2 regions of the Streptomyces sp. 2114.4 genome follow, and region 2 is predicted to be linked to the other one. Evidence: predicted binding sites of a transcription regulator. Region 2 holds the regulator's gene; the other holds the start of a gene.
What was found. The regulator HspR, encoded in region 2, represses chaperone genes until heat shock. The targets are predictions, from matches to a motif close to TTGAGNNNNNNNNNCTCAA.
Positions count from the first base shown of each region.

Region 1 (18,218 bases), 1.8 Mb from region 2:
TCATCGCCACATCCGGCCGGACCCGCCGGCCCGACAGCAGCGAGGCCAGCGCCGTCGTCATCGTCACGCCCGCGCTCGGCCCGTCCTTGGGGACGGCGCCCGCCGGTACGTGCAGATGCACACCGCGCTCCTTCAGATCGGCGACCGGCAGCTCCAGTTCGGCGCCGTGGGAGCGCAGGAACGACAGCGCGATGTGCGCGGACTCCTTCATCACGTCACCGAGCTGGCCGGTCAGCTGGAGCCCGGAGGCGCCGGTCTCCGGATCGGCGAGCGAGGCCTCCACATAGAGGACGTCGCCGCCGGCGCCGGTGACCGCGAGTCCGGTGACCACCCCGGGGACCGCGGTGCGCCGCTCCGCCGGGTCCTGTGCCGCCTCGGGGGTGTGGTGCGGCCGCCCGATCAGCGGGCGCAGCTGGTCCACGCCGACCGTGAACGGCAGCTCCCGCTCGCCCAGTTCGTGCTGTGCGGTGACCTTCCGCAGCAGCCTGGCGACGGCGCGCTCCAGGTTGCGTACGCCCGCCTCGCGGGTGTACTCCCCCGCCAGCTTGCGCAGCGCGTCGTCCTCCAGGGTCACCTCGCCGGTCTCCAGACCGGCCCGCTCCAGCTGGCGCGGCAGCAGGTGGTCCCGGGCGATGACGACCTTCTCGTCCTCGGTGTAGCCGTCCAGGCGCACCAGCTCCATCCGGTCGAGCAGCGGCTCGGGGATGGCTTCGAGGACATTGGCGGTGGCCAGGAAGACCACATCGCTGAGGTCGAGTTCCACCTCCAGGTAGTGGTCGCGGAAGGTGTGGTTCTGCGCCGGGTCCAGGACCTCCAGGAGGGCGGCGGCCGGGTCGCCCCGGAAGTCGGAGCCCACCTTGTCGATCTCGTCGAGCAGCACCACCGGGTTCATCGACCCGGCCTCCTTGATCGCGCGGACGATCCGGCCGGGCAGCGCGCCGACGTACGTACGGCGGTGGCCGCGGATCTCCGCCTCGTCCCGGACGCCGCCGAGCGCGACCCGGACGAACTTCCGGCCCATGGCCCGCGCGACGGACTCACCGAGCGAGGTCTTGCCGACCCCGGGCGGCCCGACGAGCGCCAGCACGGCGCCGCCCGCCCGCCGCCCGCCGCCGCCCTGGCCCGCAGCGCCGCGCGGCGTCCCCTCCGACGGCCCGCCGACCGGCCCGAGGCCGCGCTCGGACCGTCGCTTGCGGACGGCCAGGTATTCGGTGATCCGCTCCTTGACGTCGTCCAGGCCGAAGTGGTCGGCGTCCAGCACCTCCCTGGCGCCGGTGATGTCGTAGGCGTCCTCGGTCCGTTCGTTCCAGGGCAGTTCCAGGACGGTGTCCAGCCAGGTGCGGATCCAGGAGCCCTCGGGGCTCTGGTCGCTGGACCGCTCCAGCTTGTCGACCTCCTTGAGGGCGGCCTTGCGGACGTCCTCGGGCAGGTCGGCGGCCTCGACCCGGGCGCGGTAGTCGTCGCCCTCGTCCTCCGGATCGCCGTTCAGCTCGGCGAGTTCCTTGCGGACCGCCTCCAGCTGCCGCCGCAGCAGGAACTCCCGCTGCTGCTTGTCGACGCCTTCCTGGACGTCCTTGGCGATGGATTCGGCGACGTCCTGCTCGGCCAGGTGCTCGCGCAGCGTCTCGGTGGCGTACTTCAGCCGGGCGACCGGGTCGGTGGTCTCCAGCAGGTGGACCTTCTGTTCGGTGGTCAGGAACGGCGAGTAGCCGGAGTTGTCGGCCAGCGTCGGGACGTCCTCGATCTGCTGGACGCGGTCGACGACCTGCCAGGCGCCGCGCTTGCGCAGCCAGCTGGTGGCCAGCGCCTTGTACTCCGTGACGAGTTCGGTCACCGCGCCGGGCAGGGGATCGGGGACCGCCTCCTCGACGGTCGTGCCCTCCACCCAGAGCGCGGCCCCGGGCCCGGTCGTGCCGGAACCGATCCGTACCCGGCCCAAGCCCCGGATCAGCGCGCCGGGGTCGCCGTCGGACAGCCGCCCGACCTGCTCGATCCGCCCGAGCGTGCCGATACCGGCGTAGGTCCCGTCGACGCGGGGAACGAGCAGCACCCGCGGTTTGTTACCCGGGGTGGCGGCGGCCTGCGCGGCCTCCACCGCTGCCCGTACGTCCGCGTCGGACAGGTCCAGGGGCACCACCATGCCGGGGAGCACGACCTCGTCATCGAGGGGCAGCACGGGCAGAGTGAGCGGTGTGGACGTCGAAGCCATGATCTCCCCTTCGGCAAGCAAGTTGAGCTTTACTCACTCAATGCAGCCGGGGCGAGAGATGTTCCCCGCCGTGCGTTCGCTGTGAGCGATCGGACGCGGCGCGCTACCAGTGGACGGGGCGGGACAGGCCCCGCGGCAGCTTGGCCGCCGCGTCGCCCTTGGCTGCGTTGAGCTGCGACTGGGTCAGGAAGAGGGCATCGGTGAGATCGGCACCGCTGAGGTCGGCGTCCCGCAGATCGGCGCCGATCAGGTCCGCCGTGCGCAGATCGGCGCCCTTGAGATCGGCGGCGATGAGGCAGGCGCCGCGGAGATTGGCGCCCCGGAGAGACGCCCCCTTGAGGCGGGCCCCCAGGAGATCGGCCCCCCGCCGCTCCTTCTTGCGGCCCGGCACCCCGGCCCGTACGAGTTCGCTGGTGCGCAGCAGCAGGGCATTGACCTCGCCCCGGTGGGCCGGCACGTCGAACGCCGTGAGCTCCTGGGCGCCGGCCCGGGTGAGGCCTTCGGTCTTCTCCCGCGCGGCCCGCAGCGCGGCGTGCACCGGACGGGCCGCGGGCCGGGACAGCGCCTCGGTCAGGTACCAGAGGAGTTCGTGCAGCTGCCGCATGACGGGGAAGACGTCGAACATCTGCCGGGCGGTCTCCGGAGCCTGCCGCCAGTCCCGTCCGCCGAAGGTGACCTGGGAGACCTTCTGTCCGGCACCGAAGCAGTCGAAGACGGTGCAGCCGGGAAAGCCGCGCCGGCGGAGGTCGGTGTGGATGCCGCAGCGGAAGTCCGTCTGCAGGTTCGGGCAGGGCCGGCCGGCGTCCTTGTCGATCGCGAAGTCCGCCGACGCCGCGAACGGCAGCGCCACACAGCAGAGCCCGAAGCAGCTGCCGCAGTCGGACCGCAGGCCGAGGTCTGCGGTGTCCGGAATCGGTTGCTCGTGGTCGGTCGATGGCCTGCGGTCCGGGGACAAGGTGAGTGCGCTCCTGCGGTACGGCGAGCGCCGCACGGGGCCGCGCTCGGAAGGGGCCGCCATTCTCCCAGGCCGCCACGGCGACCGCGCCCGGCGGGATGCGCTCGCCGCGGGAAGGCAACGGCCCCTTCGCCGAACGGCGTTGTCAGTGGTCGCCTCTAACCTCGGGACCATGAGCATGATCGGAGAGTACGCACGTGTCACCCCTGCCGAACTCGACCGCGCCCTGGGCGATCCCGAGTGGGCGCTGGAGCTGATCGGCGGGTGGATGGAGGCGGAGGCAGAAGCGGAGGCAGAGGCAGAAGCGGCCGGGCCCGCGCAGTCCGCGCCGGCGCGCTGCATGGATGTCGACAAGGCCTGGGACGCGCTCGGATTCCTGCTGCGCCGGGCGGCCTTCCCGGTGGACATCGTCCATGGCGAGGAGGCCGTCCCGGATGCCGACGACTGGGGCTACGGCCCGCCCCGTTACCTCACCCCCGAGCAGGTGCGGACCGCCGCCGGGGCGCTGGCGGAGATATCCGGCGAGCGGCTGACGGCCGGCGTCGGCCCGGAGGACCTGGCCGCGGCTCAGGTGTACCCGGCGATCGTCTGGGAGCGGGGCGAGTCCCTGGACTATGTGCGCGAGCACTACGAGCAGCTGCGGCCGTTCTTCCGCACGGCGGCGGACCAGGGGGACGGCATGCTCCTATGGCTGGGATAACGGGTCCGGTGTCGCCGGTGCAGCGGGTCCGGCCGGGTCCGGGCTCGGCTCGGGCAGGGGGTCGGCCGGGGCCGCGCGGACCGCACGGAAAAGCCCGGCGCCTGCGTCCTCACACCCCGTCATGACTGCTACCTTCACCGCATGTTGCAGCGGATGTCCGGAGTCTTCATCGGCGCATTCTTCGGCACGGTCTTCGTGGTCGCCAACGCACACGCCCCGCTGAATCCCGCGCTCGGTCTCGCCCTGCGGGTGCTCGCGGTGCTCACCTTCGCCGGGCTGCTGACGCTGGCACTGCGGGCCGGGCGCCTCGGGCAGCCCGCCGACGGCGCCGGGAGCCCCCGGGCGGACTGGTTCCAGGGACGGTTCGCGTTCGTCGTGGGGGCCGAGGCGGTGCTGCTGATCGGCGGCAATCTCGCGCTGCGCGCCGCGGGCGCCCCCGGGCCGGCCTCGGTGGCCTGGACCGCGCTGATCGTCGGGCTGCACTTCGTGGCGCTGTCGGCGGTCTGGAAGCGGCGCAGCATCGCCGTCCCCGGCGTCGCGCTGACCGCCCTCGGGGCGGCCGGGCTGGCCATGGCGGCGACCTCGGCCGTGGCATGGGTGCCGTTCGTCAGCGGTGTGCTGTCCGGCGTGGCGCTGCTGGGCGGCTGCGCCTACGCCATCACCCATACGTACCGCTCGGCCGTGAACCCGCGGCCGCCGGCCGCTCAGTAGGTCCGCACTCCCCGCAGCGCCGGATGTCCCAGGTCGCCCAGGAGCGGCACGGGCCGGGCGTGCCGGGTGCGCCAGCGGCGCAGCAGCGGCCAGCTCGCGATCCCCAGGGTGAGCGAGAGCAGATGGCCCCAGTCGGTCATCGGGTCGATAGCCGCGAGCAGATCGGTCACGGCCACGTAGCCGACACCTACCAGCACGGGCCAGCGCAACCAGGCGGGCAACAGGCCGGCGAGGGCTCCGATGCTGGTCATCACGCCGAAGCTGATGCCGTAGTCGAGACGGTGCAGCGAGCTCTCCGGCAGCCGGCCGGCGGCGACCGAGAAGGCGACGGGCAGCTCGGTGGCGAGGGTGGCCAGCGCATGGCCGCCGAAGAAGACGGCGGCGGTGCGCAGTCCGCCGATCCGCCGCTCCAGCGCCGTCAGGACGAAGAGGAAGCCGATGGCGTACGCGGAGGTCATACCGCCCGCGATCCACAGCGCGCTGGCGACGAGCACCAGCAGCGGGGCCTGTGCCAGGTGGACGACGTCCGTACTGGAGCCCTGGAGCAGATCGGAGACCAGCGCCGGGTCGGCGTACTCGGCGAAGAGCGAGGTGGCCACGAGGAGGAGGGCGTAGCCGAAGGTGAAAGGGGTGCCGGCGGGCGTGGGCAGCAGCCGCCACGGCCGCCGTCGCTCGGACTGGGGAAGCACTGCCGGCTCCGCCTCCACGAGGGCCGGCCGGGAGGCGCGCTGCCGGGGGACGCCCGGCAGCAGGCCCGGCGGGACGGCCGGTGCCGCGCCCGGCCCGTCACCCGTCCCCGCCCCCGGTACGGCCGACGGCGCGCGATCGACCCGTGCTCTTGCGGCGGTTCCCAGCCAGCTCACTTGTCCGCGGCCCCTTCCGTCCCTGGCGCATCCGGTCAGCCACACCCGTCCCCCGGCCGTGGTTCCCCTGCCTTGCCCTGCGTCTGCCGTGTCCTACGTCGCGGACCAGCCTGCATGCTCAACCCATGAAGAAGCTGTGTGAGTGACATCCCTCACATAAAGCAACCCTCGAACAGGGCGTCACGTCCGTGCGTCCGCGGCGGAACACCTGCCCCTGGCGTTGGACCGGCGCGGCCCGAATTGGCCACCATGGCGCCATGGCTCCCGTTACTCCGACGCAGGCAACGACCGGCCTCCCCGAGGCCCCGCGCACCCTCGACCGCCGCGAGGGCCCGTACGGCGAAGTGGTGCTGCGACAGCGGGGCGGACCCCCGGCAGACCCCGGAATGGAGGCCTCCGACGCCCCCGCCGAGCCCGCGGTCTACGAGATCATCGCCAACGGCTGCTTCCTGATGGACACCTCCGACGGCCGGTCCGAGCGGCTGCTGATCGACGCCGCACTGGCCGCGCTGCCGGCCGACCGCGTCCGGCCTTCCGTACTGATCGGCGGCCTCGGCGTCGGGTTCTCGCTGGCCAGAGCGGCAGAATCGCCGCGCTGGGGCCGGATCGCCGTCGTCGAGCGCGAGGAGGCGGTCATCGACTGGCACCGCACGGGCCCGCTCTCGGCGGTCTCGGCGGCCGCGCTGGCCGATCCGCGCAGCGAGATCCTGCACACCGACCTGGTCGCCCACCTGCGGACCCGAGCGGACCAAAACACCTACGACGCACTGTGTTTGGACATCGACAACGGCCCCGACTGGACCGTCACCGAGGACAACGACAGCCTCTACTCCCCCGGCGGACTCGCCGCCTGCCGGGACCGTCTGACTCCGGGTGGCGTGCTCGCCGTCTGGTCCGCGCAGCCCTCGCCGGCCTTCGAGGAAGCCTTGCGAAATGCCGGATTCCGCGGGGTACATACGGAAGAGATCCCCGTTGTCCGAGGCGTCCCTGACGTGGTCCATCTCGCGCGCAAGGGCGCGTAGCCGACACTCACACCATGCCCGTACGCTGCTGCCCAGCAATACGCGACCACGCAGTGGACATGCAGGGGCGGGCGATGGACCAGACTCAGACAACGCAGGGCGGCGCCGCCGCCACGCCGGGCGCCCAGCGCCGGGTACTGGTCGTGGAGGACGACCCGACGATCGTGGAGGCCATCGCGGCGCGGCTGCGCGCCGAGGGCTTCCAGGTGCAGACGGCGACCGACGGCCCGGCCGCGGTGGAGACCGCGGAGGCCTGGCAGCCGGATCTGCTGGTCCTCGATGTGATGCTGCCGGGCTTCGACGGCCTGGAGGTGTGCCGCCGGGTCCAGGCCCAGCGGCCGGTGCCCGTGATGATGCTCACCGCCCGGGACGACGAGACCGACATGCTCGTCGGCCTCGGGGTCGGCGCCGACGACTACATGACCAAGCCGTTCTCGATGCGGGAGCTGGCCGCCCGGGTGCACGTCCTGCTGCGGCGGGTCGAGCGCGCGGCGCTGGCCGCGCACACCCCGCGCACCGGCATCCTCCGGCTGGGCGAGCTGGAGATCGACCACGCCCAGCGCCGGGTGCGGGTGCGCGGCGCGGACGTCCATCTGACGCCCACCGAGTTCGATCTGCTGGTCTGCCTGGCGAACACCCCCCGCGCGGTGCTCTCCCGTGAGCAGCTGCTGGCCGAGGTGTGGGACTGGGCGGACGCCTCCGGGACCCGTACGGTCGACAGCCACATCAAGGCACTGCGCCGCAAGATCGGCGCCGAGCGCATCCGTACGGTCCACGGCGTCGGCTATGCCCTGGAGACCCCGGCCGCATGACGCGGCGCCGGTGGCACACGCCCGTTCGTGAGCTGGGGCGGCGGGTCTGGGAGGGGCTGCGCCCGCTCGACCCGTACCGCTCGGTGAAGGCCGCGCTCGGCGCGCTGGTCAGCGTCTCGGTGATCATCACCACGCTGCTGGTCTTCGTCGCGATGCACTCGGCGACCGAGCTGCGGGTGATCACGATCTTCTCGGTGATCGCCTCGCTGCTGATCACCCAGTTCGTGGCCAACAGCCTGACCGCTCCGCTCGACGAGATGACGGATGTCACCCGGTCGATGGCGCACGGTAACTACAGCCGCCGGGTCCGCTCGGAGCGCCGCGACGAGTTCGGCGATCTGGCGAACGCCTTCAACCGGATGGCGGCCGATCTGGAGGCGGTGGACACCCACCGCAAGGAGCTGGTGGCGAATGTCTCGCACGAGCTGCGGACCCCGATCGCCGCGCTCCGTGCCGTCCTGGAGAACGTCGTCGACGGGGTCAGCGAGCCGGACCCGGAGACCATGCGGACGGCACTGAAGCAGACCGAGCGGCTGGGCCGCCTCGTCGAGCACCTTCTCGACCTGTCCCGGCTGGACAACGGGGTGGTGCCGCTGCACGCCCGGCGCTTCGAGGTCTGGCCGTATCTGTCCGGGGTGCTCAAGGAGGCCAATATGAGCCGCGGCGCCTCCACGCTGTCGGGGCCGTCGGGGGTCGCCGGCTCCGGCACCCACACCCGTACGGACGTCCATCTCCACCTCGATGTCTCGCCGCCCGAGCTGACCGCGCACGCGGACGCCGAGCGGCTGCACCAGGTCGTGGCCAATCTCATCGACAACGCGATCAAGCACAGTCCGCGGCACGGCCGGGTCACGGTGCACGCGCGCCGCGGCGAGGGCCCCGAGAGCCTGGAGCTGGACGTGCAGGACGAGGGCCCCGGCATCCCCGAGTCGGAGCGCTACCGGGTCTTCGAGCGCTTCAATCGCGGCGGCCCCGCCCCCTCGGGCCCCGGCTCCGACGGGGGGACGGGCCTGGGCCTGGCCATCGCGCGCTGGGCCGTCGACCTGCACGGCGGACGCATCGGCGTGGCCGAATCCCCCCGCGGCTGCCGGATCCGGGTCACCCTTCCGGGGTTGGAGTCAGCTCGAAGCTGACGGCCGCTGACGTAGGGTCGGTGGTGGGAGCACTCCTGCGCGGGTCCCGCGGTGATCAGCCCTACCCGTATACAGGCAAACCTCGTGTGTTTCCCGTCAGGTCCTGCCCCGAAACCCGTCCGGGAATGTGACGTACGCGACGAGTGACCCTCCCAGCCTGCATCCAGGGTCCCAACAGGCGTAGCCTTTATTCCCGCTGTCCACCACCTTAGGAAGCGGAAGAGGGCGGTTGCCGCCGTGTCGCTACAGTCCCCCAACAGCTCGAGCATCTCGACCGACCAGGAAGGGCAGGGTAAGAACCCTGCCGCCGCGTTCGGTCCCAATGAGTGGCTCGTCGACGAGATCTACCAGCAGTACCTCCAGGACCCGAACTCGGTAGACCGAGCCTGGTGGGACTTCTTCGCCGACTACAAGCCGGGCGGCGCCACCGCGCCGGGCCAGCCGGCGGAGGGCGCTGCCCCCGCTCCGGCCGCCCCGGCGCAGTCGTCCCCGGCGGCGCCCGCCGCGGCGGAGCCGAAGCAGTCCGGTGCGAGCACCGGAGCGGCCGCCGCCGCGCCGCCTTCTGAGCCGGCCACCCCGGCGAAGCCGGCCGCGAGCGCGCCGGCCCCGGCCAAGGCCGCGCCGGCCAAGCCGGCCGCCAAGGCCGCCACCCAGAAGGCCGACGGCGAGGTCACTGCCGGTCCCGAGTTCGTCACGCTGCGCGGCCCGTCGGCCGCCGTTGCGAAGAACATGAACGCCTCCCTGGAGCTGCCGACGGCCACGTCCGTCCGCGCGGTCCCGGTGAAGCTGCTCTTCGACAACCGCATCGTGATCAACAACCACCTCAAGCGCGCCCGCGGTGGGAAGGTCTCCTTCACCCACCTCATCGGGTACGCGATGGTGCAGGCCCTCAAGGCCATGCCGTCGATGAACCACTCCTTCGCGGAGAAGGACGGCAAGCCGACGCTGGTCAAGCCCGATCACGTCAACCTCGGTCTGGCCATCGACCTGGTGAAGCCGAACGGCGACCGCCAGCTCGTCGTCGCCGCCATCAAGAAGGCCGAGACGCTGACCTTCTTCGAGTTCTGGCAGGCCTACGAGGACATCGTCCGCCGGGCCCGCGACAACAAGCTCACGATGGACGACTTCACCGGAGTCACCGCGTCGCTGACGAACCCGGGCGGCATCGGCACCGTGCACTCCGTGCCGCGTCTGATGCCCGGCCAGTCCATGATCATGGGCGTCGGCGCGATGGACTACCCCGCGGAGTTCCAGGGCACCTCCCAGGACGCCCTGAACAAGCTGGGTGTCTCCAAGGTCATGACGCTGACCAGCACCTATGACCACCGGGTGATCCAGGGCGCCGCCTCCGGCGAGTTCCTGCGCATCATGAGCCAGCTGCTGCTCGGCGAGAACGGCTTCTTCGACGACATCTTCAAGTCGCTGCGGATCCCGTACGAGCCGGTCCGCTGGCTGCGGGACATCGACGTCTCGCACGACGACGACGTCACCAAGGCCGCGCGGGTCTTCGAGCTGATCCACTCCTACCGGGTCCGCGGCCACGTCATGGCCGACACCGACCCGCTGGAGTACCACCAGCGCAAGCACCCCGACCTCGACATCACCGAGCACGGCCTCACCCTGTGGGACCTGGAGCGCGAGTTCGCGGTCGGCGGCTTCTCCGGCAAGTCCATGATGAAGCTGCGCGACATCCTGGGCGTGCTGCGCGACTCGTACTGCCGCACCACCGGCATCGAGTTCATGCACATCCAGGACCCCAAGCAGCGCCAGTGGATCCAGGACCGGGTCGAGCGCTCGCACAAGTCGCCCGAGCGTGAGGAGCAGCTGCGCATCCTGCGCCGGCTGAACTCCGCCGAGGCGTTCGAGACGTTCCTGCAGACGAAGTACGTCGGCCAGAAGCGCTTCTCGCTGGAGGGCGGCGAGTCCGTCATCCCGCTGCTGGACGCGGTCATCGACTCCGCGGCCGAGTCGCGTCTGGACGAGGTCGTCATCGGCATGGCCCACCGCGGCCGCCTCAACGTCCTCGCCAACATCGTCGGCAAGTCGTACGCGCAGATCTTCCGCGAGTTCGAGGGCAACCTCGACCCGAAGTCGATGCACGGCTCCGGCGACGTGAAGTACCACCTGGGCGCCGAGGGCACCTTCACGGGCCTCGACGGTGAGCAGATCAAGGTCTCGCTGACCGCCAACCCCTCCCACCTGGAGGCCGTCGACCCGGTCGTCGAGGGTGTGGCGCGCGCCAAGCAGGACATCATCAACAAGGGCGGCACGGACTTCACGGTCCTGCCGATCCAGCTGCACGGTGACGCGGCCTTCGCGGGCCAGGGCGTGGTCGCGGAGACGCTGAACATGTCCCAGCTGCGCGGCTACCGCACCGGCGGCACGGTGCACGTGGTCATCAACAACCAGGTCGGCTTCACCGCCGCCCCGGAGTCGTCGCGTTCGTCCATGTACGCCACCGACGTGGCCCGCATGATCGAGGCGCCGATCTTCCACGTCAACGGCGACGACCCCGAGGCCGTCGTCCGCGTTGCCCGTCTGGCCTTCGAGTTCCGCCAGGCGTTCAACAAGGACGTCGTCATCGACCTGATCTGCTACCGCCGCCGCGGTCACAACGAGTCGGACAACCCGGCCTTCACGCAGCCGCTGATGTACGACCTGATCGACAAGAAGCGCTCGGTGCGCAAGCTCTACACCGAGTCCCTGATCGGTCGCGGCGACATCACGCTGGAAGAGGCCGAGCAGGCGCTGCAGGACTTCCAGGGCCAGCTGGAGAAGGTCTTCACCGAGGTCCGCGACGCCACGACGACGCCGGCCGCCCCCGAGGTGCCGCAGCCGAAGGCCGAGTTCCCGGTCTACGTCGACACCGCGATCTCCCAGGAGGTCGTCAAGCGGATCGCCGAGTCGCAGGTCAACATCCCCGAGCGGGTCACCGTCCACCCGCGTCTGCTGCCCCAGCTGCAGCGCCGCGCGGCCCAGGTCGAGGACGACACCATCGACTGGGGCATGGGCGAGACCCTGGCCATCGGTTCGCTGCTGATGGAGGGCACCCCGGTCCGGCTCGCCGGCCAGGACTCCCGCCGCGGCACCTTCGGCCAGCGCCACGCGGTGCTGATCGACCGCGCGACCGGTGACGACTTCACCCCGCTGCTCTACCTCGCCGAGGACCAGGCCCGCTTCAACGTCTACGACTCGCTGCTGAGCGAGTACGCGGCGATGGGCTTCGAGTACGGCTACTCCCTGGCCCGCCCGGAGGCGCTGGTCATGTGGGAGGCGCAGTTCGGTGACTTCGTCAACGGCGCCCAGACCGTCGTCGACGAGTTCATCTCGTCGGCGGAGCAGAAGTGGGGCCAGACGTCCGGCGTCACCCTGCTGCTGCCGCACGGCTACGAGGGCCAGGGCCCGGACCACTCCTCGGCCCGGATCGAGCGCTTCCTCCAGCTGTGCGCGCAGAACAACATGACGGTCGCCGCGCCGACCCTGCCGTCGAACTACTTCCACCTGCTGCGCTGGCAGGTCCACAACCCGCACCACAAGCCGCTGGTCGTCTTCACCCCGAAGTCGATGCTGCGTCTGAAGGCCGCGGCGTCGAAGACGGAAGAGTTCACGACGGGCGGCTTCCGCCCCGTCATCGGTGACTCCACGGTCAAGGCCGAGGATGTCCGCAAGGTCATCTTCTGCTCCGGCAAGGTCTACTACGACCTGGAGGCCGAGCGCGAGAAGCGCGGCGCGAACGACACCGCGATCGTCCGCATCGAGCGCCTTTACCCGCTTCCCGGCAAGGAACTCCAGGCGGAGATCGCCAAGTTCCCGAACGCCGAGAAGTACCTGTGGACGCAGGAAGAGCCGGCGAACCAGGGTGCGTGGCCGTTCCTCGGCCTCAACCTGATCGACCACCTCGACCTGGCCGTCGGTGCCGATGTCCCGCACGGCGAGCGCCTGCGCCGCATCTCGCGGCCGCACTCCTCGTCGCCGGCCGTCGGCTCCGCCAAGCGCCACCAGGCCGAGCAGGCACAGCTGGTCGCGGAGGCCTTCGACGCCTGAGGCGTCAGGCCGCCGGGGTGACCGGTGGTGGAACAGCGGAAGGGCCCGTCCCCGGTGGGGGCGGGCCCTTCCGCATGCCGCGGTGCTGACGCAGGTTCTTAAACGGGCTGCGGTTCGAAGTCCCAGTACGGGCGGCGGCGGCGCCGGGCGGACAGGGTGTGCGGGTGCTCGGCGCCCAGCGTCGCGGAGAGCTGCCCGATCGCCTCCTGCTCCAGCTTCGCCGCCTCCTGGCCACGGCGCAGTGCCCGCAGGTCCTCGGCCAGTGCGGTCTTCGCGGAGAGGGTCAGCGGGTGGGTGTCGCCCAGCGTCGCCTTGGCGCGCTCCAGTGTGGCGCGGCCCAGCTCCACCGCGCCCTCCTCGTCGTCCACCCGGTTACGGGCGGCACCGGCGTTCAGCGCACAGCCCAGCGTCCAGGGGTGGTCGGGGCCCATCGCCTCGGTCATCCCGCCGAGCGCCCGGTCCGCGAGGTCCAGCGCCTGTGCCGGGTCGCCGAACTCGGCGCGGACCAGCCCGACGTTGCCCAGAGCGCCGACGGTGTACGGGTGGCGCTCGCCGGCCAGCGCCCGGTAGCGCTCGGCGACCTCCTCGGCGAGATCGCGGGCGTGCCCGAGGTCGCCGTGCTCCCGCAGGAAGGTGGCGTGGTCCGCGCGCACCATCAGCGTCTCGGGGTGGCGGGGTCCCTGGACCCGGCGGGAGCGCTCGACGAGGTCGGCCAGCAGCGTGGCGGCGCGAGCGGTGTCGCCGGAGCGGCGCAGGCACAGCGCGAGGTTGTGCTCGGCGCGCAGCGTCTGCGGGGTGTGCGGGCCCATCACCTGCAGATGCAGCCGGGCGTTGAGCTCCTGGGCGGAGGTGGCGTCGCGGTAGCGGCCGAGCAGGCGCAGCGTACGGGCGTAGGCGGTGCCCGCGTTGAGCGTGAGGTGGTGCCGGGCGCGCAGCTCGCGCTCCCGGAAGGCCAGCACCTCGCGGTGGGTGACCAGCGCTTCCTCGTAGCGGCCGAGCAGTGCCAGGACCGTGCCGAGGTTGTGCCGCGAGGAGAGGGTGCGGGGTGCCTCCGGGCCGAGCAGGTCGGTGTAGGCCCGCCAGACGGCGTCGAAGAGGTCATAGGCCTGTGCGTACGAGCCCAGCGCGATCAGGGTGCCGGCCAGGCCGTCCTGCGCCCGCAGCAGGTCGGCGTCGGCCGCGTCCCGCTCGGCGGCGAGCTGGTCGACGACGGCGCTGCCGACCGCCTCGGCCTCGCGGTAGCGGCCGAGCCTGCGCAGCATGTTGGCGTGCTGGTGGGTGAGCACGAGCATGGTGCGCTGGGTGGCCGCGAGCCGGGTGCGCCAGCGGGACATGAACTGTTCACACAGGCGCAGGCCCATGCGGTACTCGCCGCGGACCCGGAGGTATTCGACGCAGTTGAGCAGCAGCTGCTGGACCGCGGGCTCGGGGCTGTCGAGGACGCCGGCCGGCTCCAGGTGCGGGATGAGTTCGGCGTAGCGCTCCCAGCAGCGGGTGTCGGCGGGGTTCTGCGGGTCGGCGGTGACCAGCACCCGGCAGGCCGTCGCCGCCATCAGGTCGCGCTCGTCCTCGGTCATGTCACTGCGCAGGAACCGGTGGTAGAGCCGGTGCATCAGCGCGGTTTCCACGGCCGGGTCGGCGTCTTCGGAGACCTGGTAGTCGAGGCGTACGGCGGTGGATTCGGTCAGCCGGCGCAGGGCGGTGTTCCAGCTGATCGGCTCGGCGGCCAGGTCGGCGAGGTGTTCGGGCAGGTCGCCGCGGCGGGCCTGGGCGAGCATCGGGACGGGGATGGTGTCCGGGGCGAAGAACGCGAACAGCTTGAGGAGTTCGACCGCGGCGGGGCTGCGTTCGCGCAGGGTGTTGAGGGTTATGGCCCAGCTGGTCTGGAAGGCCATGGGGTAGTCGGAGGAGATCCGGATGCCGACGAGGCTGGGCTCGCCGCGGCGGATCAGTTCGATGTACTCCTTGGGGGACATCGGGTTGGCGTCGAGCCAGGCGGCGGTCTGGGCGAGCAGCAGCGGCAGGTCCTGGACGGCGTCGGAGAGCAGATCGGCCTCCATCGGCGTGAGCCGCGGTGCCCGCCGCCGCGCGTAGGCGACGCTCTCGACGCGCCGGAAGGGCAGTACCTCGATCTCCTGGGCGCTGCCGGAGCCCGACCAGTCGCGGGTGAGGGTGGTGATCAGGACATGGCCACGGCCGTCGGGGACCAGGTCCTCGATCTGCTCCATGTCGTCGGCGCTGTCGAAGACCAGCAGCCAGCGGCGGTAGGGGCGGCCGACGCGGAGCGCTTCGTGGACGGCGCGGATGCGGTCGCCCAGCTCCCGGCCGACGGGCAGGCCGAGCCGGGTGGCGAGTTCGGCGAGCTGTTCGCGGGCGGCGCCGCGGTTGGTGGCGCTGATCCACCACACCACGTCGTAGTCGTTGCCGAAGCGGTGGGCGTATTCGGCGGCGATCTGGCTCTTGCCGACGCCGGAGGTGCCGTAGAGCGCGATACGGGTCTCCAGCGGCGGGCCCGCGCCGGCCCCGGAGCCGGCCAGCTTGCCGTGCAGCTCTTCGAGGACGTTGTCGCGACCGGTGAAGCGGTTGTTGCGGCGCGGGATGTTCCACACCTCGGGCGGGTTGTTCGGGAAGCGGGGCGCGCCGGGCGCCTCCTCGTCCACGGCCCGGCCCGGCCCGGCGATGCCGAGCCGTTGCAGCACCCGGCGGTTGGCCTCGCGGGCGTCCAGATCGCGCAGGTCGGCGGGCCGCAGCAGGGACGCGGTGGCGGGCAGGGACTGGGTGGCCACGCTCACCGCGGCGAACCGGTCGGCGTGCGGGGAGACCACCTCGCGCAGCGCCGTCGTCCACTCCTCCTGCGTCTTGGGGCCGAGCCGGAAGTACCAGTCGTCGAGCACGATCAGCAGCCGGCCCTCGGCCTCCAGCAGCCCCGACAGCTCCGCCACCAGCCCGGTGTCCGCCCGGGGGTCCCAGCGCAGCAGGGTGGTGCCGTGGCCCTGCGCTTCCAGCTGATGGGAGATCCATGCTGCCCAGGGCCGGGTGAAGCCCGCATAGCTGATGGTGATGTGCTCGCCTGAGCGGGTGGGACCGGAAAAGGTGGTCTGCTCGACCATGCGACCGTCTCCCTGGGATGCGATGGTGCGCGCTGCAGAGGCTGTCTCGTCCGGGACGCCCTGGCTGTTCGGCACGATAGCCCAAGTGTCCCCCCATATGACGACAGTGCGTCAGGACATGTGGATGACAGGTCAGTTGAGCGCGATGGTGGCGTCCAGCCGGGCCGCGATATGCCGTATCAGGCGTTCCAGGTCGGCGCAGTAGACGGACGGGTGGGTGAATCCGCCGGTGTCCGCGCGGTAGCGGTGCGCGTAATTGCCGCCGCCGCACACCTCCACCAGGGCGCAGCCGCGGCACTGTGCCCCGAGGCCGTCCCGGCCGCTGCGGCGGGCGGCCATCCCCGGGTGGGCCAGGGCCTCGTCGAAGGTGTGGCGGAAGACGTCGAGGCCGGTGGCGGCGGCGCCCTCGTAGGCGGATTTGAGCGAGTCCACCTGTTCGATGGCGCCGTCGGTGTCGACGACCAGGGCGACGACGGGCGAGAGACCGACCGCCTCGCTGGAGCTGGGGCGGCCCAGGAGGAGGCCGAGGATTTCGGTGAACACCCGCACCCGGGGTCCGGGGCCGCCGTCCCACCACAGGTCGAAGACGGTGCACAGCCAGTCGCCGTACGGGGTGCGGCCGGCCGCGGCCCCGGGGCCCCTCCCGGCGCCGGCGGGGGGAGGGCTGGACCAGTTGGCGTGCGGGAGGAGGAAGTCGACCATCGGGGGGTCCAGGGCGCGCAGTGAGTCGTGGACCTCGGCGGGGTCGGCGGTGATGTCGATGGTGCACAGGATGCCGGCGAAGGCGTCGGGCCGGTCACGGAGCAGGCGTACGGCGCGGGAGGCCGCGGGCCAGGAGGGCCGCCCGGCGTGGTCGGTCCGGCGGCGGTTGAGGCCGGGCGTGCCGCCGTCCAGGCTGAGGCCGAGCCGGAATCCCGCGGCCGCGAGGGTGTCGATCCGCTCCCGGGTGAGGAGCGTGCCGTTGGTCTGCAGACCGAATTCGGCGGTGCAGCCGCCGGGCAGCGCGGCGCGGATCGCGGCGGCCTGTTCCAGGAGCGGGCCGGGGCCGGTGAGCAGCGGCTCGCCGCCGTGCAGGTCGATACGGACCTCGCGCAGCCGGTGGGTGCGGGCGTGTTCGGCGATGCGCAGGGCGGTCTGCCGGACGGTGGCGGCCGGGACGGTCGGCGGACGGGTGCGCCAGCTGCGGTCGGGGCCGGTGTAGATGTAGCAGTAGGTGCAGGCGAGGTTGCAGCGGCTGTGGACCTTCAGGACGAACTGCCGGAAGGGCACGACGGCCGTCCGGCCGGTCTTCTCCCCCGCCACGGCACCGCCCCCTGCACTCGTCCGCCTGCGTCGAGGTACGGGATCGACAGCTCCCGCCCGCTGACTGGTACTTGGCTCGGCCCTCGGTCGGGGAACCGGATTCCCTCGGCAACTGGCCGGTTCCCTTGCACGTTTGCCCAAAAACCGTCGTTCTTGCCTGTCAATGCAAGGCTATTTCCGGGCCGTCCTCGTAGTACGCCACGGCCTCGTCCGCCGAGGGCCAGTTGCGCAGCAGCAGTGCCGCCACCTCTCCCAGCACCGCATGATCCGTCCGCGCCGCCAGAACGCCCACGTCAACCCCGGCGAAATCCGGCAGCCGCTCGGCCGAGGGCCCCGGCCGGGCGGCCACCGCCGGTTCGGTGCGGGGGGTAGTCGCCACGCTGCTCTCCTCTGGGCCGGCTGGACGGGTGTGTTCCCGAACTCCCGTCCACAGAAACACGTTCCGGTGCGGACGGCCAGGCAGCCGGACGGGCGCTCGGGGCGCTCAGGCGGTGGATTCCAGGGCGCGCATCCGGGCGCGGGTGCGCTGGGCCTCGGCGCCGGTCTCCTCCGCGGCGTGCTGCCACTGTTCCCAGCTCTCGCGGTAGGCGTGCAGCGCCGAACGGGGACCGGCGGTGACCTCCAGGACCTCGCCGCGGCGGTGGTGGGCGCGGGCGGCCAGCAGGGGGCTGCCGGCCCGCCGGGCGGCCGCGGCGGCGCGGCGGAAGCAGGCGGCGGCCCGGTCGTGGCGCTCGCGGGAGTCGAAGCGGCGGTCCAGCAGCAGCTGGATGTCGCCCACTTCGAGCCAGGCCTCGGCCGACACCGCGTCCGGTACGTCCACGCCGCGGGCGGCCAGCTCCAGGATCCAGTCGGCCTCGTGCAGGTCGGCGAGGGAGGGCTGGCGTTCGTAGCGCAGCCGCAGGGCGCGGCCGAACAGCAGACGGTGGTGGCCGAGGTCGGGGTCCTGCGGCCCGGCCCGGCCCAGCGCCTCGCGCAGGACGTGCACCGCCTCGTTGGCCAGCCGTTTGCCCGGTCCGCCGGCCGGCTCCTGCCGGGCGCGCAGCAGCAGCGCCGCGCCGCGTTCGGCCAGCAGCGCGCTGTGCTCGGGCGAATCGGGGGTGGCCAGGCGGAGCGCGGCGGCCAGTGCGGCGAGGGCGGCGTCGAGGGCGGTCAGGTCGCCGGTGCGGGTGTGCACGGCGCGCTGGACGGCGGCCGTACGGCGCAGGGCGGCCGCTTCCAGCGCCGGGTCGTCGAGGGCGCGGGCCAGCTCCCGGGCGCGTTCGAGGAGCGGCAGCACGGACGGCAGGCCCGCGCCGTCGTGCAGTTGGCGGGCCGCCGCCAGCTCGAGCAGCGTCTCGCAGACCAGCCGGTCGGCGGC
Region 1 is NZ_FYEY01000001.1:5,508,250-5,526,467, reverse strand. It holds gene lon (endopeptidase La) at 1-2,209, opposite strand, end outside; gene CFW40_RS24460 (pentapeptide repeat-containing protein) at 2,313-3,227, opposite strand; gene CFW40_RS24455 (YfbM family protein) at 3,343-3,864, shown strand; gene CFW40_RS24450 (hypothetical protein) at 4,006-4,575, shown strand; gene CFW40_RS24445 (rhomboid-like protein) at 4,569-5,438, opposite strand; gene CFW40_RS24440 (spermidine synthase) at 5,696-6,460, shown strand; gene CFW40_RS24435 (response regulator transcription factor) at 6,535-7,272, shown strand; gene CFW40_RS24430 (ATP-binding protein) at 7,269-8,405, shown strand; gene CFW40_RS24425 (multifunctional oxoglutarate decarboxylase/oxoglutarate dehydrogenase thiamine pyrophosphate-binding subunit/dihydrolipoyllysine-residue succinyltransferase subunit) at 8,643-12,449, shown strand; gene fxsT (FxSxx-COOH system tetratricopeptide repeat protein) at 12,548-15,559, opposite strand; gene CFW40_RS24415 (FxsB family cyclophane-forming radical SAM/SPASM peptide maturase) at 15,692-16,861, opposite strand; gene CFW40_RS24410 (YxD-tail cyclophane-containing RiPP peptide) at 17,022-17,240, opposite strand; gene CFW40_RS24405 (SAV_2336 N-terminal domain-related protein) at 17,346-18,218, opposite strand, start outside.
Region 1: lon (endopeptidase La) is a predicted target of HspR. The motif match lies at 2,232-2,250, and genes of this name have one in related genera.

Region 2 (13,678 bases):
TCAGCTGCCGGTCAAGGAAATGATCAGAGACACGACCGGGCGGCGCAGTCGTACCCCCGGATCGCGGTGGGCGGTCAGGCCACGGCCCGCCCGGCAGGCTCCACCGACAGCTGGTCGCCGTCCACGTCCACCCGCACGGTGTCCCCGTCCAGCACCTCGCCCGCCAGGATGGCGCGGGCGAGCGGGTCGCCGATGGCCGTCTGGACCAGCCGGCGCAGCGGCCGGGCGCCGTAGGACAGGTCCGGCGCGGGGGCGTCGCTCACCGGCTCCTGGCCCAGCCAGGCGAGCCAGGTCAGGGCGCGGTCGGTGACGTCCAGGGTCAGACGGCGGTCGCCGAGGCGGCGCTGCAGGTGGTCGAGCTGGATCCGGGCGATCCGCTGGAGCTGGTCGGTGCCGAGCGGGTGGAAGACCACCACGTCGTCGAGCCGGTTGAGGAATTCGGGCCGGAAGGCGACTCGGACCGTCTCCAGCACCTTCTCCTTCTTCTGCTCCTCCTTGAGCAGCGGGTCCATCAGGAAGTTGGAGCCGAGGTTGGAGGTCAGGATGAGGATGGTGTTGCGGAAGTCGACCGTGCGGCCCTGGCCGTCCGTGAGCCGGCCGTCATCGAGCACCTGCAGCAGGATGTCGAAGACGTCGTGGTGTGCCTTCTCGACCTCGTCCAGCAGGACGACGGAGTACGGCCGGCGGCGGACCGCCTCGGTGAGCTGGCCGCCCTCCTCGTAGCCGACGTAGCCGGGCGGCGCGCCGACCAGCCGCGCGACGCTGTGCTTCTCGCCGTACTCCGACATGTCGATCCGGACCATCGCCCGCTCGTCGTCGAAGAGGAAGTCCGCGAGCGCCTTGGCCAGCTCGGTCTTGCCGACACCGGTCGGGCCGAGGAAGAGAAAGGAGCCGGTGGGCCGGTCCGGATCGGCGATGCCGGCGCGGGTGCGGCGCACCGCGTCGGAGACCGACCGTACGGCCTCGGTCTGGCCGATCAGGCGCTTGCCGAGCTCTTCCTCCATGCGCAGGAGCTTCTGGGTCTCGCCCTCCAGCAGCCGGCCGGCCGGGATGCCGGTCCAAGCGCCGACCACATCGGCGATGTCGTCGGGACCGACCTCCTCCTTGACCATGGACTCCTTGGACGCCTCCTGCTCGGCCTCGGCGGCGGCCGCCTCCTCCAGCGCCTGCTCGACGCCCGGGATCTCGCCGTAGAGCAGCTTGGAAGCGGTGTCGAAGTCGCCGTCGCGCTGGGCCCGCTCGGCCTGGCCGCGCAGCTCGTCGAGCTTTTCCTTGAGCGCACCGACCCGGTTGAGGCTTTCCTTCTCCTTCTCCCAGCGGGCGGTCAGGCCTCGCAGCTCCTCCTCCTTGTCGGCGAGGTCCTTGCGCAGCTTCTCCAGCCGCTGGAGGGAGCCGGCGTCGGTCTCGTTGCGCAGCGCCAGCTCCTCCATCTTGAGCCGGTCCACGGCGCGCTGGAGCTCGTCGATCTCCACCGGGGAGGAGTCGATCTCCATACGGAGCCGGGAGGCGGCCTCGTCGACGAGGTCGATGGCCTTGTCGGGCAGGAAGCGGGAGGTGATGTAGCGGTCGGAGAGGGAGGCCGCGGCGACCAGGGCGGAGTCCGCGATCTGCACCTTGTGGTGCGCCTCGTAGCGGCCCTTGAGCCCGCGCAGGATCGCCACGGTGTCCTCGACCGTCGGCTCGGCGACCAGCACCTGCTGGAAGCGCCGCTCCAGCGCCGGGTCCTTCTCGATCCGCTCGCGGTACTCGTCCAGCGTCGTCGCGCCGACCATCCGCAGCTCACCGCGGGCGAGCATCGGCTTGAGCATGTTGCCGGCGTCCATCGAGGAGTCGCCGCCGGCGCCCGCGCCGACGACCGTGTGCAGCTCGTCGATGAAGGTGATGATCTGGCCCTCGCTGGACTTGATCTCCGCCAGGACGGTCTTCAGCCGCTCCTCGAACTCACCGCGGTACTTGGCGCCCGCGACCATCGCCCCCAGGTCGAGCGCGACCAGCCGCTTGTCGCGCAGCGACTCGGGCACATCGCCCTTGACGATCCGCTGCGCCAGGCCCTCGACGACGGCGGTCTTGCCGACGCCCGGCTCACCGATCAGCACGGGGTTGTTCTTCGTCCGGCGGGAGAGCACCTGCACCACGCGCCGGATCTCGTGGTCCCGGCCGATGACCGGGTCGAGCTTGCCCTCGCGAGCGGCCGCCGTGAAGTCCGTACCGAACTTCTCCAGCGCCTTGTACGTGCCCTCCGGGTCGGCGTTGGTCACCCGCTGGCCGCCCCGGCTCGCCTCGAAGGCGGCCAGCAGCTTCTTGGCGCTCGCGCCCTGGTCGGCCAGCAGCTCGCCGGTGCGCCCGCCCTTGGCGGCGAGGCCGATGAGCAGGTGCTCGGTGGAGACGTACGCGTCACCGAGCTCCTTGGCCCGCTGGGTGGCGTCCGCGATGGCGGCGAGCAGATCGCGGTCCGGCTGCGGCGGCGCGACCGTCGAGCCCTGCACGCTCGGCAGCCCGGCGAGCTGCCGCTCGGCGCCGTTGCGCAGCACGGCGGCGTCCGCCTCCACGGCGGACAGCAGGTCCATGATGTTCTCGTTGTCCTGCCCGGCCAGCAGCGCGAGCAGGAGATGCGCGGACGTCATGTCCGCATGCCCGGCGGTGACCGCCCGCTCATTGGCGGCGCTCAGCGCCTCCCGGCTCTTGTTGGTCAGCTCGGCGTCCACGTCCTCGCGATCCTCCTCGACTCGTCCTCAGCAGCGTCTGCGGGCCCGTCAGCCCCTGCGGGTCCGGCTCGGACCCCGTCCGTGCGCCCGTGCGGCACCCACCCTGCTCATGCCAACGTGCAATAAGTTGAGTCTATTCCACTCAAGGTTGTTCCGGGAGTGCCTCCCACCCCACCCTCGCTCACTCGTGCGAGGGAATCCCGCCCAACGCGCCGACCCGGCCCACGTCACCCGGCGACACTGGCCTTCGACCACAAGGAGGTGCAGCATGACGGCTATGGCACACGCGCCTATGCCCACCGACGAAGAAACCCTCCTGGATTACTTCCTCGCCTTGGAGACGCCCCTGGGCTTCCGAGCCGAGCTGATCGAGGGGGAGATCGTTGTGACGCCACCCACGGACGGCACGCATGAGCACTGCTTCAGCGGGGTCGTCTCGCAGATCATGCGAAAGTCCGCGGTAGACATGGATGTCTCCGGCTACAAAGGGCTCACCATGCCGCGCGGCGGCAGGTGTCCCAAGAATCATGTGATCCCGGATGCCACCATCGCCCCCCGTGAGATCCGCCTGTTCCGCGGCGCGGATCCCTGGATGCCGAGCGACGGAGTCGCCATGGTCGTGGAGGTGACATCGAGCAATCCGGAACGCGACCGGAAGGCCAAGCGGCACTGCTACGCCCGCGCCGGCATTCCGCTGTACCTGCTCGTGGACCGCGGCAAGTCCACCCTCACGCTATTCAGCGAGCCTTCCGGGGACGACTACGAAGGGCACAACACCGCCCCCATTGGCAAACCCCTCCCCCTCCCCGCCCCCTTCTCCTTCGACCTGGAAACCATCGACCTCCTCTGAATCCCGGCCCCCGAACTACGCTGGCCCCCATGCCCCATGACCTCAGCGCCCTCAGCCCCGAATACCTCGCCTTCTGGGGCGAGTACCTGATGCCGACGCTCACCACGCTGCGTACGGACGGGACCCCGCATGTCGTCCCGGTAGGCGTCACCTACGACGCCGGGCAGCGGATCGCGCGGATCATCACCCGCAAGGACAGCGCCAAGGTCAAGAACATCGTCGCCGCCGGCGCGGACGGCGCCACCGTTGCCGTGTGCCAGGTCGACAAGGGACGCTGGGCGACCCTGGAGGGCATCGCACGGGTGCGTACGGACGCCGAGTCGGTGGCCGACGCGGTGCGCCGGTACGCCGAGCGCTACGGCCGGACGCCGACGCCCAACCCCGATCGCGTCATGATCGAGATCGCGGTGACCAAGGCGATGGGGCGGGCCTGAGCGCCCTCCCGCCGCCCCGTGCCCCGCTGAGCCCCACGCCCTGCCGAGCCCCCGGCCCTGGCTCAAAACGGACCTTCCCACTCCACCCCCGGCCGTCCACCTGGTACTCAGGAGCGACGGGAACCGAACAGCTCCGTGCAACGACGGACGGCATCGGGCCTGCCCCAGGCAAAAGACGGCAGCTGGAGGCCGCATGGCGTCGGCAGTGCGCATCGTGACGACCGCTCCGCGCCGTCCACCCCCCGCCCGGCCGCACCCGCACGCCGAGCTCTGCCCACGCTGCGGCGGCCAACTGGCCGTCAGCCAGGACGGCTGGAAGATCTGTCACGCCTGCGGTTACGCTTCGCCGCCCGGTACAGCCCCTCCTCCACGGGCCACCCGCGGGGGTATCGTCGCCCCCACAGTCGCCACGCCCCGGAGGGCACGATGAACTCGGTCCGAGTCACGGCGATCGCCTGCCTGATGCCGCTGTCCGAGCTGGACGAGGATCCGTTCCTGGTCGACGACCGCGGCCAGCACGACATGTGCACCCAGTGGGCGGCAGCCCGTGACTACCACCTGACCTGCCGGCTCAGCCTGCACCACCTGCGCGCCGACCACGGCGCGCTGTGGCGCGATGTCGAAGCGGGCCTGGTGGATGTGTTCGTGGCGCCCAACCGCCGGGCATTGGAGAACGCCATCGACAACGCCGCCGAGTTCACCGCACGGTGCGCGGAGGCCGGGGTGCGCCTGGAGACCACCGACCTCGACGAGCCGGTCTACACCCTGGCGATGAAGTCGCAGGTGCACCGCCGGCTGTCGATGCCGACGGCCGGGTACAACGGCTGCTGAGCGGGCGCGGCCGTACGCCGACGGACACCGGCGGCACGGCACGACGCCGCACCCCGCGCACCACACGCGGCACGGCACGATGCCGCACCCCGCACCCCGCACCCCGCACCCCGCACCCCGCACCCCAAAACGCGACAAGGGCCGGGTTTCCCCGGCCCTTTGCCACCTCGTGTGCCGAGAGCTCACGCCCCGGCCGGCCGGATCACTCCGGCCGCTTGGGCCGCCACACCACCAGCGCGCTGGTCTGCTGCACGTCGTGATACGGCACCAGATCCCGCCGGTAGGAGGCGTGCACCGCCGCTTCCCGCTGCTGCATCGCGCTGGCCGCGCCCTCCAGGGCGCCCTGCAGCTCGACGACCCGCTGCTGCAGGGCCGCGACCTGGTTCTCCAGCTCGATGATGCGCTTGATGCCGGCCAGGTTGATGCCCTCGTCCTGGGACAACTGCTGCACCGTACGGAGCAGTTCGATGTCCCGGGCCGAATAGCGGCGGCCCCGCCCGGGTGTGCGGTCGGGCGAGACCAGCCCCAGCCGGTCGTACTGCCGAAGGGTCTGCGGATGCAGTCCGGAGAGCTGAGCCGCGACGGAGATGACGTACACCGGCGACTCTTCGGTCAGTTCATAGGGGTTACGACGCTGCCCGCCCCGGCTGTCCATCTCAAGCTCCCTTCGCGGCCTGGAACAGCTCTGCCCGCGGGTCCGGGCCCGCGGTCGCCTCGCGATAGGACTCCAGCGACTCCTTCGCCTTGCCGCTGAGGTCACTCGGGACCAGCACCTCTATGGTGACCAGCAGATCACCCCGTGTGCCGTCCTTACGGGTCGCACCCTTGCCCCGGGCGCGCATGGTGCGTCCGTTGGGGGTGCCGGCCGGCAGCTTCAGCGTCACCGGCGGGCCGCCCAGCGTCGGCACCTTGACCTCACCACCGAGCGCGGCCTCCGGGAAGGTGACCGGCACCGTGACGGTGAGGTTGTCGCCCTTGCGGCCGAAGACCGGGTGGGCGTCGACATGCACGACCACATACAGATCGCCCGCCGGGCCGCCCTGCTCGCCCGGAGCGCCCTTGCCGCGCAGCCGGATGCGCTGCCCGTCGGAGACGCCCGCGGGGATGCGGACCTGCATCGTGCGGGCACTGGTCGCCCGGCCGCTGCCCTTGCAGACCTCGCAGGGGTCCTGGGCGATCAGGCCCCGGCCCTTGCAGTCGGCGCACGGGTCGGTGAGCGAGAAGCCACCGCCCGCGCCCCGGCTGACCTGGCCGGTGCCGACACAGGTCGGACAGACCCGCGGCGTACCGTTTTTGTCGCCGGTGCCCGAACACGCCTTGCACGGCGCCTGGCTGGACATCCGCAGCGGGACCGTGGCCCCGTCGACCGCCTCGGTGAAGCTGAGCGTCACCTCGGACTCGATGTCCTGGCCGCGGCGCGCGTGGGTACGCGTACCGGCGCCGCCGCGGTTGAACAGGCCGCCGAAGACGTCCCCGAGCCCGCCGCCGAAGCCGCCGCCCCCGCCGCCCTGACCGGGCGTGCCCCCGAAGAGGTCGCCCAGGTCGAAGTTGAAGGAGCCGCCGCCCCCGCCGGGTCCCGGCCGGAACCCGCCGTTGCCGAACAGCGCCCGCGCCTCGTCGTACTCCTTGCGGCGCTTGCTGTCGCCCAGGATGTCGTGGGCCTCGGAGATCTCCTTGAAGCGCTCCTCGGCCTTGGCGTCGCCCTTGTTGGCGTCCGGGTGGAACTCCCGGGCGAGCTTGCGGTACGCCTTCTTGATCTCCGCTTCGGTGGCGTCCTTCGGGACGCCGAGGACCTTGTAGTAGTCCTTCTCGACGAAGTCCTTGGTGCTCATCCCCGACGTCCCTCCTCCCGCACGGATTTACTCTCTGTCCTCACGTCAGCCCTCGTCCGGGCCACCGCTCTCCTCGTCCGAAGCCTTGGGGTCCTCGTCGGAGGCGGACTTGGCGCCCTGGGCGCCCGGCTGCGGCTCGGCGACGGCGACCCGCGCGGGGCGGATCGTTCGTTCACCGATGCGATACCCGGGCTGCAGGATCGCCACGCACGTCGTCTCGGTGACATCCGGTGCGTACGAATGCATCAGTGCCTCGTGGATCGTCGGGTCGAAGGGCTCGCCCTCCTTGCCGAACTGCTGCAGACCCAGCTTGGCGACGACGGTCTCCATCGATTCGGCCACCGACTTGAAGCCGCCGACCAGTTCGCCGTGCTCTCGGGCACGGCCGATGTCGTCGAGGGTGGGAAGGAGCTCGGACAGGAGGTTCGCCGCGGCGATCTCCTTGACCGTGACCCGGTCCCGTTCCACCCGACGGCGGTAGTTCTGGTACTCCGCCTGGAGCCGCTGGAGGTCCGCCGTGCGCTCGTTGAGCGCCGTACGCACCTGGTCCAGCTGCGCCTGGAGCGCTATGTCCGTTACGTCCCCGGCCGGGGCCGAGCCCGCCTTGTCGGCGGACTCGGCCTGCGCCGCGTCTTCGGGAGCGGCGTCGGAAGGGACGTCGGGCTTCTCGTCGAAGCCCGGGGTCTCCTCCGTCACGCGGCACCATCCTTCTTGGGCTTCTCGTCGTCGACGATCTCGGCGTCGACGACATCGTCATCGGCCTTGGCCTGCTCGGCACCCTCGGCGCCGGCAGCGCCCTCGGCACCGGCCGCACCCTGGGCGTCGGCGTACATGGCCTGGCCCAGCTTCTGCGAGACGGCCGCGACCTTCTCGGTGGCCGTGCGGATCTCGGCGGTGTCCTCGCCCTTGAGCTTTTCCTTCAGCTCGGTGAGGGCTTCCTCGACCTCGGTCTTGACCTCGCCCGGGACCTTCTCCTCGTTGTCCTTGAGGAACTTCTCGGTCTGGTAGACGAGCTGTTCGGCCTGGTTGCGGGTCTCGGCGGCCTCGCGGCGCTTGGTGTCCTCGTCCGCGTACTGCTCGGCCTCCTGGCGCATCCGGTCGACCTCGTCCTTCGGCAGCGAGGAGCCGCCGGTGACGGTCATCTTCTGCTCCTTGCCCGTGCCCAGGTCCTTCGCGGTCACGTGCATGATGCCGTTGGCGTCGATGTCGAAGGAGACCTCGATCTGCGGGACCCCGCGGGGGGCCGGCGGCAGACCGGTCAGCTCGAACATCCCGAGCTTCTTGTTGTACGCCGCGATCTCGCGCTCGCCCTGGTAGACCTGGATCTGCACGGACGGCTGGTTGTCCTCGGCCGTCGTGAAGATCTCGGACCGCTTGGTCGGGATCGTGGTGTTGCGCTCGATGAGCTTGGTCATGATGCCGCCCTTGGTCTCGATACCGAGGGACAGCGGGGTGACGTCCAGCAGGAGGACGTCCTTGACCTCACCCTTGAGGACACCGGCCTGGAGGGTGGCGCCGATGGCGACGACCTCGTCCGGGTTGACGCCCTTGTTGGCGTCCTTGCCGCCGGTCAGCTCCTTGACGAGCTCGGCGACGGCGGGCATACGGGTGGAGCCGCCGACCAGGACCACGTGGTCGATCTCGGACAGGTTGATACCCGCGTCCTTGATGACGTTGTGGAACGGCGTCTTGCAGCGGTCCAGGAGGTCCGAGGTGAGCTGCTGGAACTGCGAGCGCGTGAGCTTCTCGTCCAGGTGCAGCGGGCCCTCGGCGGAGGCGGTGATGTAGGGAAGGTTGATCGTCGTCTCGGTGGAGGACGACAGCTCGATCTTCGCCTTCTCGGCGGCCTCGCGCAGACGCTGCAGCGCCATCTTGTCCTTGGACAGGTCGACGCCGTGGCCGTTCTGGAACTGCTTGACCAGGTAGTCGACGACGCGCTGGTCCCAGTCGTCACCACCGAGGTGGTTGTCACCGTTGGTGGCCTTCACCTCGACGACGCCGTCGCCGATCTCCAGCAGCGAGACGTCGAAGGTGCCGCCACCGAGGTCGAAGACCAGAATGGTCTGGTCGTCCTTCTCCAGGCCGTAGGCCAGGGCGGCCGCGGTGGGCTCGTTGACGATGCGCAGGACGTTGAGGCCCGCGATCTCACCGGCCTCCTTGGTGGCCTGGCGCTCGGAGTCGTTGAAGTAGGCCGGAACGGTGATGACCGCGTCGACGACCTTCTCGCCCAGATACGCCTCGGCGTCGCGCTTGAGCTTCTGCAGGATGAAGGCGCTCATCTGCTGCGGGTTGAAGCCCTTGCCGTCGATGTCGATCTTCCAGTCGGTGCCCATGTGGCGCTTGACCGACCGGATGGTCCTGTCGACGTTGGTGACCGCCTGACGCTTGGCGACCTCGCCGACCAGCACCTCGCCGTTCTTGGCGAAGGCGACAACGGACGGCGTGGTCCTGGCGCCCTCGGCGTTGGTGATGACGGTGGGCTCACCGCCTTCGAGAACACTGACGACGGAGTTCGTCGTGCCCAGGTCGATGCCGACCGCACGTGCCATTTCAATTCCTCCAGCTGACTTGAGTGGAACAGGCTCAAGAGTGCAGTACCGAAGAAAACCTGTCAACAGACCTGAGTCTTGTGGACTCAAGTTTTATGTCGCTCTTATCGTCACCAGGCTTCGGGGCCCAAGACGCCGGGGATGTACACAGGGTTGCCTTCGCGACGCAGATCACCGGCCGGGCGGCTTCATGGCGCGAGGGAGAATGGGTAACCTCAGCGACAGACCAAAAAAGTTACCGCTTAGTAGTTACTCCGTTTCCGCTCTCGCAGGTACGAGGAGCCTCCCATGCAACTCGCCGCGATCATCGTGTCGCTGGTGCTCATCGCGGTCGCCGTGGCGCTGTTCGGCCGCGCCCTCCTGCAGATCTACCGCCAGCTGCGACTGGGCGCTCCGGTGCCCGCCGGCACCCGGACCGACGCGCCCGTCCAGCGGACCGTGACGGTGGCCAGGGAGTTCGTCGGCCACACGCGCATGAACCGCTGGGGCGTCGTCGGCGTCGCGCACTGGTTCGTGGCGGTGGGCTTCCTCACCCTGCTGCTGACGATCGTCAACGCCATCGGCCAGCTCTTCCAGGCCGACTGGCTGATCCCGTTCATCGGCGACTGGCTGCCGTGGGAGATGTACGTCGAGGCGATGGGCACGCTGACGACCGTCGGCATCATCGTCCTGATCGTCATCCGCCAGCTGAGCCGCCCCGGCAACGCCGGCCGCAAGTCCCGCTTCGCGGGCTCCAACACCGGCCAGGCGTACTTCGTCGAGTCGGTCATCCTCATCGTCGGCATCTGCATCGTGACGCTGCACGCCCTGGAGGGCGCCCTGCACGGCGTCGACCACTACGAGGCGGCGTACTTCCTCTCGTACCCGCTGGTCGCGGCGTTCAAGGGGATGAGCCTCGGCACCCTGCAGAACCTCACCTACTTCTTCGCCGGCCTCAAGATCGCGACGTCCTTCATCTGGATGATCACGGTCTCGCTGAAGACGGACATGGGTGTCGCCTGGCACCGCTTCCTGGCCTTCCCCAACATCTGGTTCAAGCGCGAGGCGGACGGCTCCGTCGCGCTCGGCGCGCTGCAGCCGATGACCAGCGAGGGCAAGCCGATCGACTTCGAGGACCCGGGCGAGGACGACCAGTTCGGCGTCTCCCAGGTCGAGCACTTCTCCTGGAAGGGCCTGCTCGACTTCTCCACCTGCACCGAGTGCGGCCGCTGCCAGTCGCAGTGCCCCGCCTGGAACACCGGCAAGCCGCTCTCCCCCAAGCTCCTGATCATGTCGCTGCGCGACCACGCGCACGCCAAGGCGCCGTACCTGCTCGCGGGCGGCGGCAAGGACGAGGAGGGCAACGAGAAGGCGAGTGCCGAGCAGCTGGCCGGCGTGCCCGCGGCCGCGCTGGCCGAGGCCGAGCGCCCGCTGATCGGCACCCTCGAAGAGAACGGCGTCATCGACCCCGACGTCCTGTGGTCCTGCACCACCTGCGGCGCCTGTGTCGAGCAGTGCCCGGTCGACATCGAGCACATCGACCACATCGTCGACATGCGCCGCTACCAGGTCATGATCGAGTCCTCGTTCCCGTCCGAGGCGGGCACGATGCTCAAGAACCTGGAGAAGAAGGGCAACCCCTGGGGCCTGGCCAAGAAGCAGCGGCTGGCCTGGACCAAGGAGGTCGACTTCGAGGTCCCGATCGTCGGCCAGGACGTCGAGGACCTGACCGAGGTCGAATACCTCTACTGGGTCGGCTGCGCCGGCGCCCTGGAGGACCGCGCCAAGAAGACCACCAAGGCCTTCGCGGAGCTGCTGCACATCGCCGGCGTGAAGTTCGCGATCATGGGCGGCGACGAGAAGTGCACCGGTGACTCCCCGCGCCGCCTGGGCAACGAATTCCTCTTCCAGCAGCTCGGCGCGGAGAACGTCGCCACGCTGAACGCCGCCTTCGGTGAGGACGACGAGGATGAGTCGACCAAGAAGCCCAAGGCGTCGAAGAAGATCGTCGCGACCTGCCCGCACTGCTTCAACACCATCGCGAACGAGTACCCCCAGCTGGGCGGCGAGTACGAGGTCATCCACCACACCCAGTTGCTCCAGCACCTGGTGGACGAGGGCAAGCTCACCCCCGTCACCCCGGTCGAGGGTCTGATCACCTACCACGACCCCTGCTACCTGGGCCGCCACAACAAGGTCTACACCCCGCCGCGCGAGATCATCGCCAAGGTGCCGGGCCTGCGGAACGAGGAGATGCACCGCCACAAGGAGCGCGGCTTCTGCTGTGGCGCCGGCGGTGCCCGCATGTGGATGGAAGAGCGCATCGGCAAGCGCATCAACAACGAGCGCGTCGACGAGGCCCTGTCGCTCAACCCCGACATCGTCTCGACGGCCTGCCCGTTCTGCCTGGTCATGCTCACCGACTCGGTCAACGGCAAGAAGAACGACGGCAAGGCCAAGGAATCCATCCAGGTCGTCGACGTGGCCCAGCTGCTGCTGGACTCCGTCAAGACCCCCGTCGACCCGGCGGGCGACGAGGAGGCCGAGGACGCGCCGGAGCCGGAACCGGTGAAGTAACGGCGCGCACCAGCGCGCCCGCCGACGGCCGGTCCCCTGTTCGCACGGGGCCGGCCGTCGGCGGTTCCGTACCGCGGGCGCGGACGGGCAGGGCAGGACGGCGGCACCGGGCACCCCGGGCCGCGGACGACAACACGACCACAGCGGTACGGGCGGGGTGGGGACACGATGCGCAGACGGATCGCCACGGCAGCGGGGCTCGGGCTGGCCCTCCTCCTCGGCTCCTGCGGCCTGCTCTCCCCCTCCGGCGACCCGCACCGCACCGCCCCCCACCGCGCCTCGTCGCTGCCGGCCGCGCGCCCCGTCCCGGCCGGCCGGGGCAGCCAGGCCGCCGCCGACTTCAATGGCGACGGTCACCCCGATCTCGTCCTCGACAGCCTGCTCGCCCCCGCCCGCGGCCGCGACGACGACCCGGGCATCGGCATCCTCTACGGCTCCGCGCACGGACTCGCCCCGGCCACCCGGGAGTTGCTCACCCCGGCCCGCAACGCCGCCCGCACCGGCCCGGCCGTGCCCGCCGCCTTCGACGCCGAGACCGTCTGCGACCTCGACCGGGACGGCTTCAGCGATCTCGTCGTCACCACCGACCCGCCCTACGACGGCGTGGGCCGCCCGCCCGTCCCCGTCCAGCTGCTCTTCGGCTCGCCCCGGGGCCTCGGTGTCGCCCGCGCCGTGCGGCTCCGCATCCCCGACCGGGCGCGGTTCGGCAACGAATGGCCCGGCCGGCCGGTCTGCGGCGACTTCGACGGCGATGGCGCGAACGACCTGGCCGTCACCGCCTCCGGGCCCCGGATCAGCTACCTGAAGGGCCCCTTCACCCGCACCGGCGCCCCCGCGGCGGCCGGCGCCCCGCTCCCCGTCCCCGGCACCGCCCTGGCCGCCGCGGGGCCCCTCACGCCGGCCGCCGACATCGACCACGACGGCGCCGACGACCTCCTCGTACGCTCCGCCGCCCCCGGCCGCCGCGCCCGCAGCCGCCTCGCGCTCGGCGGCCCCAAGGGCCCCCTCAAGGCCGGCCCGGCCGCCTACCCGCCCGGCTACGCCACGGCCTTCGGGCGCTTCGCCGGGGCCGGGCGGGGGGTGACCTCCGTCACCGCCGACACCGGCGGTGAGCTGTCCGTCGGCGGCCGTCCCGGCCGGATCCGTACGGATACCGGCGGGGTGCCCACCCTCGCCGCCGCCGATGTGGACCACGACGGCCACCCGGATCTTGTGATCGGCGGCACCCGCCCCGCCCTGCTGAGCGGCACCGCGACCGGGCTCTCCGCCACCGTCCGCCGCCTGCCGGTGCCCCGGCTCCCCGGCGCCGGGCGCCCGTACTCCACGGTTCTCGCCCTCACCGACTTCGACGGCGACCACCGCGCCGACCTCGTCCTGTTCACCCGGCGCGGCCGCACCCACGACAGGGTCACGGTCCTCCCCGGCGGCCCGTCAGGCCTCACCGCGCGCCCCGTCCTCTCCTTCACCACAGCGGACTTCACGGCCTCCTGACGGACCGCCAGGAGATTGTGGCCGGTGGCTAATACACTTGCCCGGCGCCGGGACGCATCCGAGCATGACGCCATGAACACAGACACGGGCAGGGACACGGCTGACGACCCCGGCGCCTGGGCGCGCCCCGCACCGGGGGAGACGCCGGCCGCCCCGCCCGTCACGGTCCGGCTCGCCCTCCCGACCGACGCCCCCGCGATCGCCGCCGTCCACCAGGCGTCACGGCAGGCCACCATGCCCTACCTGCCGCCCCAGCGCCGTACCCACGACGAGGTCACCCGCTGGATCCGGGAGATCGTGCTGCCGCAGTGTCACACCTTCGTCGCCACCCGTGGCCCCGAGCTCCTGGGCTACGCGGCCGTACAGGGCGACCTGCTCGACCAGCTCTACCTCCGCCCGGACGTCCGCCGACGCGGCATCGGCACCCTCC
Region 2 is NZ_FYEY01000001.1:3,753,704-3,767,381, forward strand. It holds gene clpB (ATP-dependent chaperone ClpB) at 75-2,705, opposite strand; gene CFW40_RS16405 (Uma2 family endonuclease) at 2,974-3,555, shown strand; gene CFW40_RS16410 (pyridoxamine 5'-phosphate oxidase family protein) at 3,585-3,989, shown strand; gene CFW40_RS16420 (hypothetical protein) at 4,416-4,820, shown strand; gene CFW40_RS16425 (heat shock protein transcriptional repressor HspR) at 5,023-5,475, opposite strand; gene dnaJ (molecular chaperone DnaJ) at 5,477-6,652, opposite strand; gene grpE (nucleotide exchange factor GrpE) at 6,698-7,348, opposite strand; gene dnaK (molecular chaperone DnaK) at 7,345-9,201, opposite strand; gene CFW40_RS16445 ((Fe-S)-binding protein) at 9,490-11,757, shown strand; gene CFW40_RS16450 (VCBS repeat-containing protein) at 11,926-13,248, shown strand; gene CFW40_RS16455 (GNAT family N-acetyltransferase) at 13,321-13,678, shown strand, end outside.